Regions from separate parts of the Niveibacterium sp. COAC-50 genome, predicted to be linked through region 2. Evidence: predicted binding sites of a transcription regulator. Region 2 holds the regulator's gene; each other region holds the start of a gene.
The links. The regulator FliA, encoded in region 2, starts transcription of late flagellar genes. The targets are predictions, from matches to a motif close to CTAAAGTTNNNNNNNNNNNNGCCGNTA.

Region 1: a site for FliA is predicted at 1,793-1,819, ahead of HH302_RS17025 (PAS domain-containing methyl-accepting chemotaxis protein). Genes of this name have one in related genera too.
Region 3: a site for FliA is predicted at 1,364-1,390, ahead of HH302_RS08875 (homoserine O-acetyltransferase). Genes of this name have one in related genera too.

Annotation. Positions count from the first base shown of each region.
Region 1 is NZ_JABCJM010000004.1:331,644-334,920, forward strand. It holds gene HH302_RS17025 (PAS domain-containing methyl-accepting chemotaxis protein) at 18-1,652, opposite strand; gene HH302_RS17030 (hypothetical protein) at 2,147-2,317, shown strand; gene HH302_RS17035 (GNAT family N-acetyltransferase) at 2,356-2,910, opposite strand; gene HH302_RS17040 (MarR family winged helix-turn-helix transcriptional regulator) at 3,098-3,277, shown strand, end outside.
Region 2 is NZ_JABCJM010000003.1:362,811-366,087, reverse strand. It holds gene HH302_RS14860 (hypothetical protein) at 1-673, shown strand, start outside; gene HH302_RS14855 (RNA polymerase sigma factor FliA) at 798-1,553, shown strand; gene HH302_RS14850 (flagellar motor protein) at 1,568-2,308, shown strand; gene motD (flagellar motor protein MotD) at 2,492-3,277, shown strand, end outside.
Region 3 is NZ_JABCJM010000002.1:310,292-313,568, reverse strand. It holds gene metW (methionine biosynthesis protein MetW) at 1-129, opposite strand, end outside; gene HH302_RS08875 (homoserine O-acetyltransferase) at 131-1,258, opposite strand; gene HH302_RS08870 (methyl-accepting chemotaxis protein) at 1,493-3,115, opposite strand.

The sequences.
Region 1 (3,277 bases), on a different contig from region 2:
CGGCGGCCTCGATCCGATCAAACGTTGTATTGCGCCACCGCCTTGCGCATACGCTCGACGTTTCGGTGCAGCGCATGTGAGCAGCGCTGCGTCGCATCGGCGACGGTCAGGTTCTCCTCCGTCAGGCGGGCAACGTTTTCGACGCTCTGTGCCAGCGCATTCATCGCACTCGCCTGTTCCTGCGACGAGAGCGAGATCTCGCCGACGCGCGTGAGCGTTGCGGTCATCTCGGCGTTGATGCGCGCCAACGCGCGCTCGGCGTCGTCAACCAGCGCAACCGACGCGCTGACCTGATCCACGCTGTGCTGCATGCCGCTCACCGCGTCGTCGGCCTCGGCGTGGATGCGCGCGATCATCGCGTCGATCTCTTGCGTAGCCGCGGCGGTCCGCTCTGCAAGCTTGCGCACCTCGTCGGCCACGACCGCAAAGCCGCGCCCTTGCTCGCCCGCGCGCGCGGCCTCGATTGCCGCGTTGAGCGCGAGCAGGTTGGTCTGCTCGGCAATTTCCTTGATCACGCCCGCGACCCGGCCCACTTCGGTCATGCGGCGGCCAAGCTGCGCCACGGTTTCGGTTGAGCTGGAGATCGCCTCGGCGAGCCCCTGAATCGTCTCGCCTGCCTGCAGCGACACGGCCACACCCTGCTCGGCGGCGGAGCCGGCACTCAGCGCAACCCCGTGGGTGTCATTGGCATGCAGGGCGACCTCGGAGATCGAGACGGTCATCTCTTCCACGCCAGACGCAGCCGACGAGGTGATCGCGCTCTGCTCGGCCGCCGCACCATGGAGGCGCTCGACACTGCCGTGAAGCTGATGTGTCGACTCGCCGACTTCGCGTGTAGCGTCCTGCACGATCTGCAGCGTTGCCCGCGTTGCCGACACAAGCGTGTCGAGCTGCGCGGCGATACGGCCGATACGATCGTCGCTCGCAGGCGTGAGCGAGGCGGTGAGCTCCCCGGTCGATAGCGCCCCTTCGAGAAAGGCGTCGATGGCATCGAGCCGGCGGTTGGTTTGCGGCATGTGCACCGCCAGCAAGTAGAGACCCGCCAACGCGGTAACGCCGGCCGCAACAAGCGTCGCGATGATCAGCGCGGGGCTGGGCAGCAGCGCGCTCGCAACCGCCAGCAGTGCCATCAGTACCGCCAGCGTGACGAAGCCTGCAACGCGCGTTTCGTGTGCCAGCAGCCCGGCACGCACGCGGCCGTGGCTGCGCCGCACCCGGCCATCCTTCACGCAGATGCTGCGGTCACCCTCGCGCAAGCGGCGATACGCCGCTTCGGCGGCTGCAATCTGAGCCTTGCTGGGCCGCGTGCGCACCGATTGATAGCCAACCACCTGGCCGTGCTCTCGCACCGGGGAGACGTTGGCAACCACCCAGTAGTAGCCGCCGTCGCTGCGCCGATTCTTGACCACCCCTTTCCAGGGCCTGCCGGCCTTGAGGTTCTGCCACATGTCGGCAAAGGCCGCTGGCGGCATGTCCGGATGGCGGATCAGGTTGTGCGGCTCGCCCAGCATGGCCTCGGGTTCATAGCCGCTGATCTCTGCGAAAGCACGGTTCGCTTCGGTGATGCGGCCTTTGAGGTCGGTGCGGGAGTAGATGAAGACCCCGTCGGGCAGGATCGTCTCGACTTGGGTGACTGGCAGGTTGGTTCGCATGCTGGGGTTCCGGGGGGCTACCAAGCGAATTCGGGGCGCGTGGCCGCGACAAACGCAGCGACACGCATGACATGGCCCGGTGCCGCCGCCGTCATTTCATTGAAACCGCGGGCGTAGCGAATCGGGAGTCAATACCCTCTTTACGGCACCAAAACGCCAAAATTGATGGATCTGCAATTAAATCGCTTGATCGCACGATATCCCGCGGCGCAGGCGCCCGGCTGACGCAGATCAGCCTCTTGAGCATCCGCTCAAGCACCGGCGGAGGCGCTGATCGATGGGCTTGTGGGATCGCCGGCACAGGGCAAGCGCAGTGCGGCCGAGGTGTTTGCGCCGACCCAACCAGCCGCATTTTCTGCAGCCTGCCCCCGCATTGCTGCGGTTCATCGCATGGCGGTCGCGGTAGCCCGTTCCGGTCGCCATCCTTCACTCAACGCAGCACCGATCGAGACCGACGGAGGCTGTCCCCAAGTCAAAGAGTGAGAGGAAACATCATGAAAACCCAACTGATCCGCCAACACCACAAAGTCCTCGCCGCCCTGCTGGCCATCGTCGGTACGGCGCTGTGCCTCGGCAGCACCGTCGTTGGCTACGAGCAGGTCGCCGCACAAGCCGTGGTGCAACAACCGACCGCGGTGGCATCGGCCGAAGCGCATCGCAGCTGAGCCGCCGCGCACCTGGCACGGCCGCAGATCCGCAGCCGTCAGCGCGAGTGCGCCCCACCCTGAGGGCGTGACAGAACATAGGTATGTTCGACGCAGGGTTCGCCCTTGAAGACCGCGTCGGACGAAGCAATGCGGCGCATGCCGACCCGCTCCAGCAGCGCAATCGAGGGCGCGTTGCGGGCGTCGGTAATGCCCCGCACCTCGGCCACGGTGGTGGCCTGGAACAGCAGCTGCGTGGCAAGGCCGAGCGCCTCTTGCGCAAATCCGCGCCCCTGGGCCGGCCGGCTCAACGTGAAGCCGATTTCGGCGTGGGCGCCATCGGCTGATACGCAAATGCCGATATCGCCGATCAACTCATAGGTCGCGCGTTCGGCAATGCCGAGCTGCACCCATTCGGCACGCGGAAAGATCGGCGCCATCGCCATCGACGTGATGAATGCCAGCGCGTCGGCGTCGGACTGTGGCTGCCAACCCTGGTATCGCGCCAGCGCGGTGTCCTGCCGGTAACTCTGGAAAGCGGCGAGGTCCTCGGCACGCAGGCGTCGAAGGGTGATGTGCGTGCCGTGCAGTGGAAGGGGATCAAGCGGGTTCATGCGGTCCTCGTGGAAACGCAAACGGCCGCGCATGCGATGCGGGCGGCGGCCACCGCGGATGTGCGGTGACGGGACGTGACGATACTCCTCCGGCATGACAATTACGGTGCTCGGATGCCATTGGTTGCTATTGACAACCATATCCGGAAAGATCAGAGTTCAGCAAAACCTGATCGATACGCACGCCATGACCGAACTGCCACCCAATCCAGGGGAGTTGCTGCGCGAGGTAGCGCGCCTCTATACCCGCGCACAGCGCGCCGCGGCCGAATGCTGCGGCACCACCAACACGCAGTGCCACATCCTCACAGAACTGGGGCGCAGCGGCCCGATTCCGCTTTCGGAGCTGGGCGCGCGCCTGTTGCTT
Region 2 (3,277 bases):
GGGGCAGGCGCTGACGCGCGCACAAGGCGGTCGCCAGGTAACGGTGTTCGACGAGATGGCAAGCTGCGGCAACCTCGCCGACGCGCTCGGCGCTGCGGCGCGCTTCGATCTCTTGCAGGCGGTGGAGCGCCATGTATCGCTTGAGGCTGCACGCGTCGAGGCAGGGCCGGGGCTGTCGCTGTATTCGTCGGCGCGCCTGGCGCGCGCCCTGAATGGCGCCGACCGGGTGTTGAGCGAGCGTTTCGCCGAAACCTGCCGCGCCTTGCAGCGTGGCTGCGATCTCTGGTTGATCCACGCACGGGCCGACGAGCGCCGTAGCCTCTCGCCGCTCGCCAGTGCGGCGCACCGGATGGTCGTCGTGGTCGATGGCTCGCCGCGGGCGATCACCGAAGCCTACGCGCTGATCAAGCATTTGGATGGTGGTCCGTGGCCGCAGATCGACCTGGCTCTGGCAAATCCCCGTGATCAGGACGAGGCAGAGGCCCTGTTGGCCAACCTGGTCCTGGTCGGGCATCGGCAAACGAGCCTCGCGCTGCGTCGCGTGAAGGGATTGGATGCTTGTGCGGCCGCCGCCGCGGCAGCATCTGACACTACGACGGACGGCGTGTTTCTGGATCGTGTTCTCGGCTTGGCGCGGCGAAGGCAGCGTACCTCGATGGCGCTGGCGCTGTGAGCCAGAAGAAAAAATCCTGAAATAGGGCTCAATTTCCCTCTCAGGCGGCCGATAGTGTGAGTAGTGACGGCAGGGAGGCTTCGTCCGAAGCCTCGAACGAGACCGTAGAAGAGAGAGTCACACGATGTACACCGCATCGGGAACGCTAGACAAGAACCAACTCGTCACGCAGTACGTTCCACTGGTGAAGCGAATTGCGTATCACCTGATGGCGAAACTGCCGGCGAGCGTGCAGGTTGAAGACATCATCCAGAACGGCATGCTGGGTTTGCTCGACGCGATCGGGCGTTACGAAGAGGGCCTGGGTGCCCAGTTCGAAACCTATGCCGTCCAACGTATCCGCGGCGCCATGCTCGATGGCCTGCGCGAAAACGACTGGCTGCCGCGCAGCCTGCGCCGCGAGATGCGCCGCATCGAAGGCGCGATCCACCAGCTTGAACAACGCCACGGCCGCCAGCCGACGGAGAAGGAACTGGCCGAAACGCTTGGCATGACGCTGGCCGACTACCAGAAGATGCTGCAGGAAGCGCGCGGCTATCAACTGGTCTACTTCGAGGATTTCAGCGACGAGGAGGAAGAAGACTTCCTCGAGCGCCATGTCGCCGGCAACGAGGCAGATCCGCTCGACATGCTGGAAGACAAGAAGATGCGCGAATCGCTGATCAAGGCGATCGACGATCTGCCCGAGCGCGAGAAGATGGTGATGGGTCTGTACTACGAGGAAGACCTGAACCTGCGCGAGATTGGCGAAGTGCTCGGCGTTTCCGAATCGCGCGTCTGTCAGTTGCACAGCCAGGCGATCGCACGCCTGCGCTCGCGCATCTCGGGCCAGGTGCGTAGTCATGCAGCCAGTGCGCGCGGACGCCGCGCGTCGATCTGAGCGGAGCACGCGCCGTGGATAAGATCAGCATCCTCGGCCTGTTTGTCGGCTTGACGGCCATCGTCGGCGGGCAGGTGCTCGAAGGCGGCCACATCGGCTCACTGGTCCAGCCCACGGCTTTCCTGATCGTGATCGGCGGAACGCTCGGCGCGGTGATGCTGCAAAGCCCATTCACGGTGTTTCGCCAGGGGCTTCGGATGGGCGCTTGGATCTTCGTGCCACCGGTGCCGCCGTTTCGCCGCGTCATCGAGCAAATCGTTTCCTGGAGTGGGATCGCACGCAAGGAAGGCCTGCTTGCGCTGGAAGGGCAGGCGATGGGGCTGAAAGACAGCTTTGCCGCCAAGGGCTTACAGCTGCTTGTCGATGGTGTCGAACCAGAACGGCTTCGCGAGGTGCTCGAAGTCGAAATCGGCGCCTGGGAGCAGCAGATGAAAACCAGTGCCAAGGTGTGGGAGGCTGCAGGTGGTTATGCGCCGACCATCGGTATCCTCGGTGCGGTGATGGGTCTCATCCATGTGATGGAGAACCTCTCTGACCCTTCAAAGCTCGGCGCGGGTATTGCGGTGGCCTTCGTGGCGACGATCTATGGTGTCGGCTCGGCGAACCTGATCTTTCTGCCGATCGCGAAAAAGTTGCAGGCCCATATCGCGCAACTCGTCGCAGTGCGCGAAATGTTGGTCGATGGCCTGGTTGGCATCGCCCATGGCGATAATCCGCGCATTATCGAAAGCCGCTTGCAGGGCTACGTCACCTGACGTGTTGCGGCGCTTGTTCTAGGCTGCCGCGTCAAATTCACATTCATCATTCTCGGCTCTGTCCTGCGATTCGTCGCGGGCTCAGGGCCGGCTTCAGCAGCCAGATATTTCTGAACCGTCCGCCTCAAGTTGTGGTCGCGTTCGCCGTTCTTTCCTATGTCTTAAGCGCATTTACCGGAACGCATCATGGGTCGTCGCAAGCACGAGGAAGAGCACGAGAATCACGAGCGGTGGCTCGTCTCGTACGCAGATTTCATTACGCTGCTTTTTGCGTTCTTCGTGGTGATGTACGCGTTGAGCTCGATCAACGAGGGCAAGTACCGGGTGCTCTCGAACTCGCTTGTGAGCGCCTTCCGTAATGTGACGACGAACGCCGACGGCATGCAGATCGTGCCGCGTGCGTCGATCGCGGGTGCGGTGCCGCAGCAGGCGAAGGTGCAAAAGTCGCCCGCCGAGAGCGAGGCGCGGGTGCAAGCGCGTCAGCAGATGCACAGCATGGCGGAACAGGTCCGGCGCGTGTTGGAACCGCTGGTGCGCGGCGGCCAGGTGTCCGTGAATGAGGGCGCGCATGGCATCTCGATCGAGATCAATGCCAGTGCGCTGTTCAATCCGGGTGAGGCCTACCTTGGGAGCGACGCGGTGCGTGCGCTGCGTGCCGTGGGTGAGGTCTTGGCACAGGGCGACTTCCCGATCCGCGTTGAGGGGCATTCCGACAATATTCCGATCGCGACCGCAGCGTTTGCGTCGAACTGGGAACTGTCGTCGGTGCGCGCGAGCTCGGTGGTGCGCTTGTTCATTGATACTGGTGTCGATGCGCGTCGGCTTACGGTGGCGGGCTACGCAGACCAGCGACCGATCGCGGATAACAGCACAGCCGACGGACGCCAGCGCAACCGCCGAGTCAGCATTCATGTGGAATCAATGTTGCCGCCCAGCGCCGAAGCACCGGCGGTGGGGCCGGTGACACCC
Region 3 (3,277 bases), on a different contig from region 2:
GTAACCCTTGATGCCCCGGGTGTCACGCAGGAAGGCGAGCAGGCTGCCGTCGCCGCAGCCGAGGTCCAATGCGGTATCGCCGGGCTGCACCCAGCGCGCGATCACTTCAAAGTCGAAACGGGTAGACATCTCAAACTCCAATGCCGTCGAACCACGCGCGCAACACCGCGTGGTACTGCGGATCGTCGAGCAGGAAGGAGTCATGGCCGGCCGTGCTTTCCAGCTCGGCGTAGCTGACCTTGAGGCCGTTCTGGATCAGCGCGAACACCAGCTCGCGCGAGCGCTCCGGCGAGAAGCGCCAGTCGGTCGAGAACGAGGCGACGAAGAAGTCGGCCTTGGCACGCGCGAGCGCGGCGGCCAGGTCGCCGTCGTAGTCGAAGGCCGGGTCGAAGTAGTCGAGCGCCTTGGTCGCCAGCAGATAGGTGTTGGCGTCAAAGTAACCGGCGAACTTGTCGCCCTGATAGCGCAGGTAGGACTCGATCTCGAACTCCACGTCCCAGTGGTACTTGTGCTCGCCGTGGCGCAGCTTGCGGCCGAATTTCTCGCCCATCGCGTCGTCCGACAGATAGGTGATGTGGCCGACCATGCGCGCGAGCTTGAGGCCATTTACCGGCACCACGCCGTGCTCGTAGTAGTGGCCGCCGTGGAATTGCGGGTCGGACTTGATCGCCTGCCGCGCGACTTCGTTGAATGCGATGTTCTGCGCCGAGAGTTTCGGCGCCGCGGCGATGATCGCAGCGTGCCGCACGCGGTCCGGGAAGGCCAGCGTCCACTCCAGCGCCTGCATGCCGCCGAGGCTGCCACCCAGCACGGCCGCGAAGCGTTCGATCCCCAGCAGATCGGCCAGCCGGGCCTGTGCCGCGACCCAGTCTTCCACCGTCACGAAGGGGAAGTCCGCGCCCCAGGGCTTGCCAGTGGCTGGGTTGATCGAGGTCGGGCCGGTCGAGCCATAGCAGCCGCCCAGGTTGTTCACCCCGATCACGAAGAACTTGTTGGTATCCAGCGGCTTGCCGGGGCCGACGAGGTTGTCCCACCAGCCCACGCTCTTGGGCTTGCCGGCGTAGGTGCCCGCCACATGGTGCGAGCCTGACAGCGCGTGGCAGACCAGCACCGCGTTGTCGCGCTGGGCGTTAAGGGTGCCGTAGGTCTCGTAGACGAGATCGTAGGCCGGCAGCACCGCGCCGCTTTTCAGCGTGAGCGGCTCTGCGAAATGCGCCGTCTGCGGCGAGACGACGCCAACGGATCCGGAAGAAGTCATGGTTGCCCGTCAGAAAAACAAAAACCCGACCGGCTCTCGGAGAGCAAACGGTCGGGCTGCCCTCGCTTTAGCCGGATTTGTATTGCGCCCGCAAGCTGTAGATCAAATCGGCGCAGTGGCAGGAAACTAACGCGGGGGCGGCTGGAAGTCAAACCGCCGCATCAAGGCAGGAAAGAAAACGGTGGGCCGCCGCATGTGGGCGGCCCGCCGTCAGGAGCGTCTCTCCCGGTCCGCTCAAAGCCTGAACTTGGATACCGCTGCGCGGAGTTCTGCCGCCATCGATTCGAGGTCGTTCACCGAGCCGGCGCTGCGGGTGATCGCCGCATTGGTCGAATCGCTCATCTGCGCGATCCGCTCGATGTGCTCGGCAATCGCATGGCTGGCCGCGCTTTGTTCGTTGTAGGTCTCGACCAACTCGGCGACTTCGTGGCGGGTCGTATCGGCCCCGCTCTTGAGCGAGCCGAGGGCCGGGCCGAGGCGGCTGATCGCTTCGACTGACGAATTCGCCTGGGTGGCCGATGCGCGCATCACGCGGGCGACGCTTTCGGTCTCACCGTGGATCGCGCCTAGCGCGGTCATGATCTCGCTGGTTGCCTTGCCGGTCTTCTCGGCCAGCTTGCGTACCTCGTCCGCCACCACCGCGAAGCCGCGGCCCTGTTCGCCAGCGCGTGCCGCTTCGATTGCAGCGTTGAGCGCGAGCAGGTTGGTCTGGTCGGCGATCTCCTTGATGATGCCGGCGATGCCGCTGATGCGGGTGGAGTGTTCTTCAAGGCGGCCGATGTTCGACGCTGCGGTATTGACCGACTCGGCAACGCGGCCGACTTCGTCGCTTGCGGCGTCGGCCAGCACCGAGCCTTCTTCCGACATGCGGTGGGCGTTCTGGGCTTCTTCGCGCACACGTGCGGCGCGCTCGGCGACGTGGTCGAGGCCGGCGGTCATCTCCTGCACGGCGGCGGCGATGCCGGCGGCGGCTTCGCTCTGCTGTGCGGCACTGCCTTCGATCTCGTGATAGGCACCATTCAGGTGCTGGGCGGCGCCGGCGATATTGGCGCTCGATTGCTCGATTGCACCGATCATCGCGCGCAGCTGCTGCTGCATCGCGTCAAGCGCGGTCAGCAGCTTGCCGGTCTCGTCGTTGCGCTCGACGCGGATCTCGGTGCTCAGGTCGCCGTCGGCAATCTTCTCGGCCAGCTTGACCGATTGCCCGAGCGGTTTGGTTACCGACCGGATGATCGAGAACGACAGGGCCGCCGCGGCGATGAGGCCGACCAGCGCGATCGCCATCGTGGTGTTCTTGATCTTGCTGGCAGTGGCGGCCACGACGGCATTGGAGTTCTCGGTCTCCTTCACCTGCATCTTCAGCAGGGCGGTGAGGGCATCGATCGCCTGCTCGAACGCGGGCAAAGCGTTGGAGCGGAATTCGGACACTGCCTGCATCCGGTCGCCCTCGCCGTACATCTTGATCATCTTGTCGCGCGACTCGGTGAAGTCCTTGTAGCTGGTCTGGAAGGCCTTGATCTGCTTCTTCGCTGCCGGGTCGGTCATGGTTTTGAAGGCGGCCTGGAGCCCCTTCAGCGCCTCGGCGTCGAGCTGGCGCATGGCCTCGAAGTGCTCTTCGGCGGTCTTGACGTACTGTGTCTCCATTGCCAGCACGATGCGCATCCGGCTGCGGTGCAGCGTATCGAGCGACACGCCCAGCTGCGACATCGGCACCGTGTGCGTGACGTACGCCGCCTCGATCTTGTCGGTAGCGCTGGACAGGCCATTGCGCCCGATCACGACGACGACCACGACGAGCGCAAGCAGAAAGCTCGAAAGCAGAACCAGTCTTGAAGAGATCCGCAGGTTCTTGAACATGTTTTTATTGGCTCCGGGAGGTGGACTGGCAAGTGACAAGTACGTTATCGGTCGGAATCGGGCCAACTTGAGCAATCCGGGCTAAGTCCTGGCCGCGCTGGCTGGGGCGTTCGGGGCAAATTTCCCATGCCCGCGCGGGCTGAGCTGGTTCGACCGAAAAAC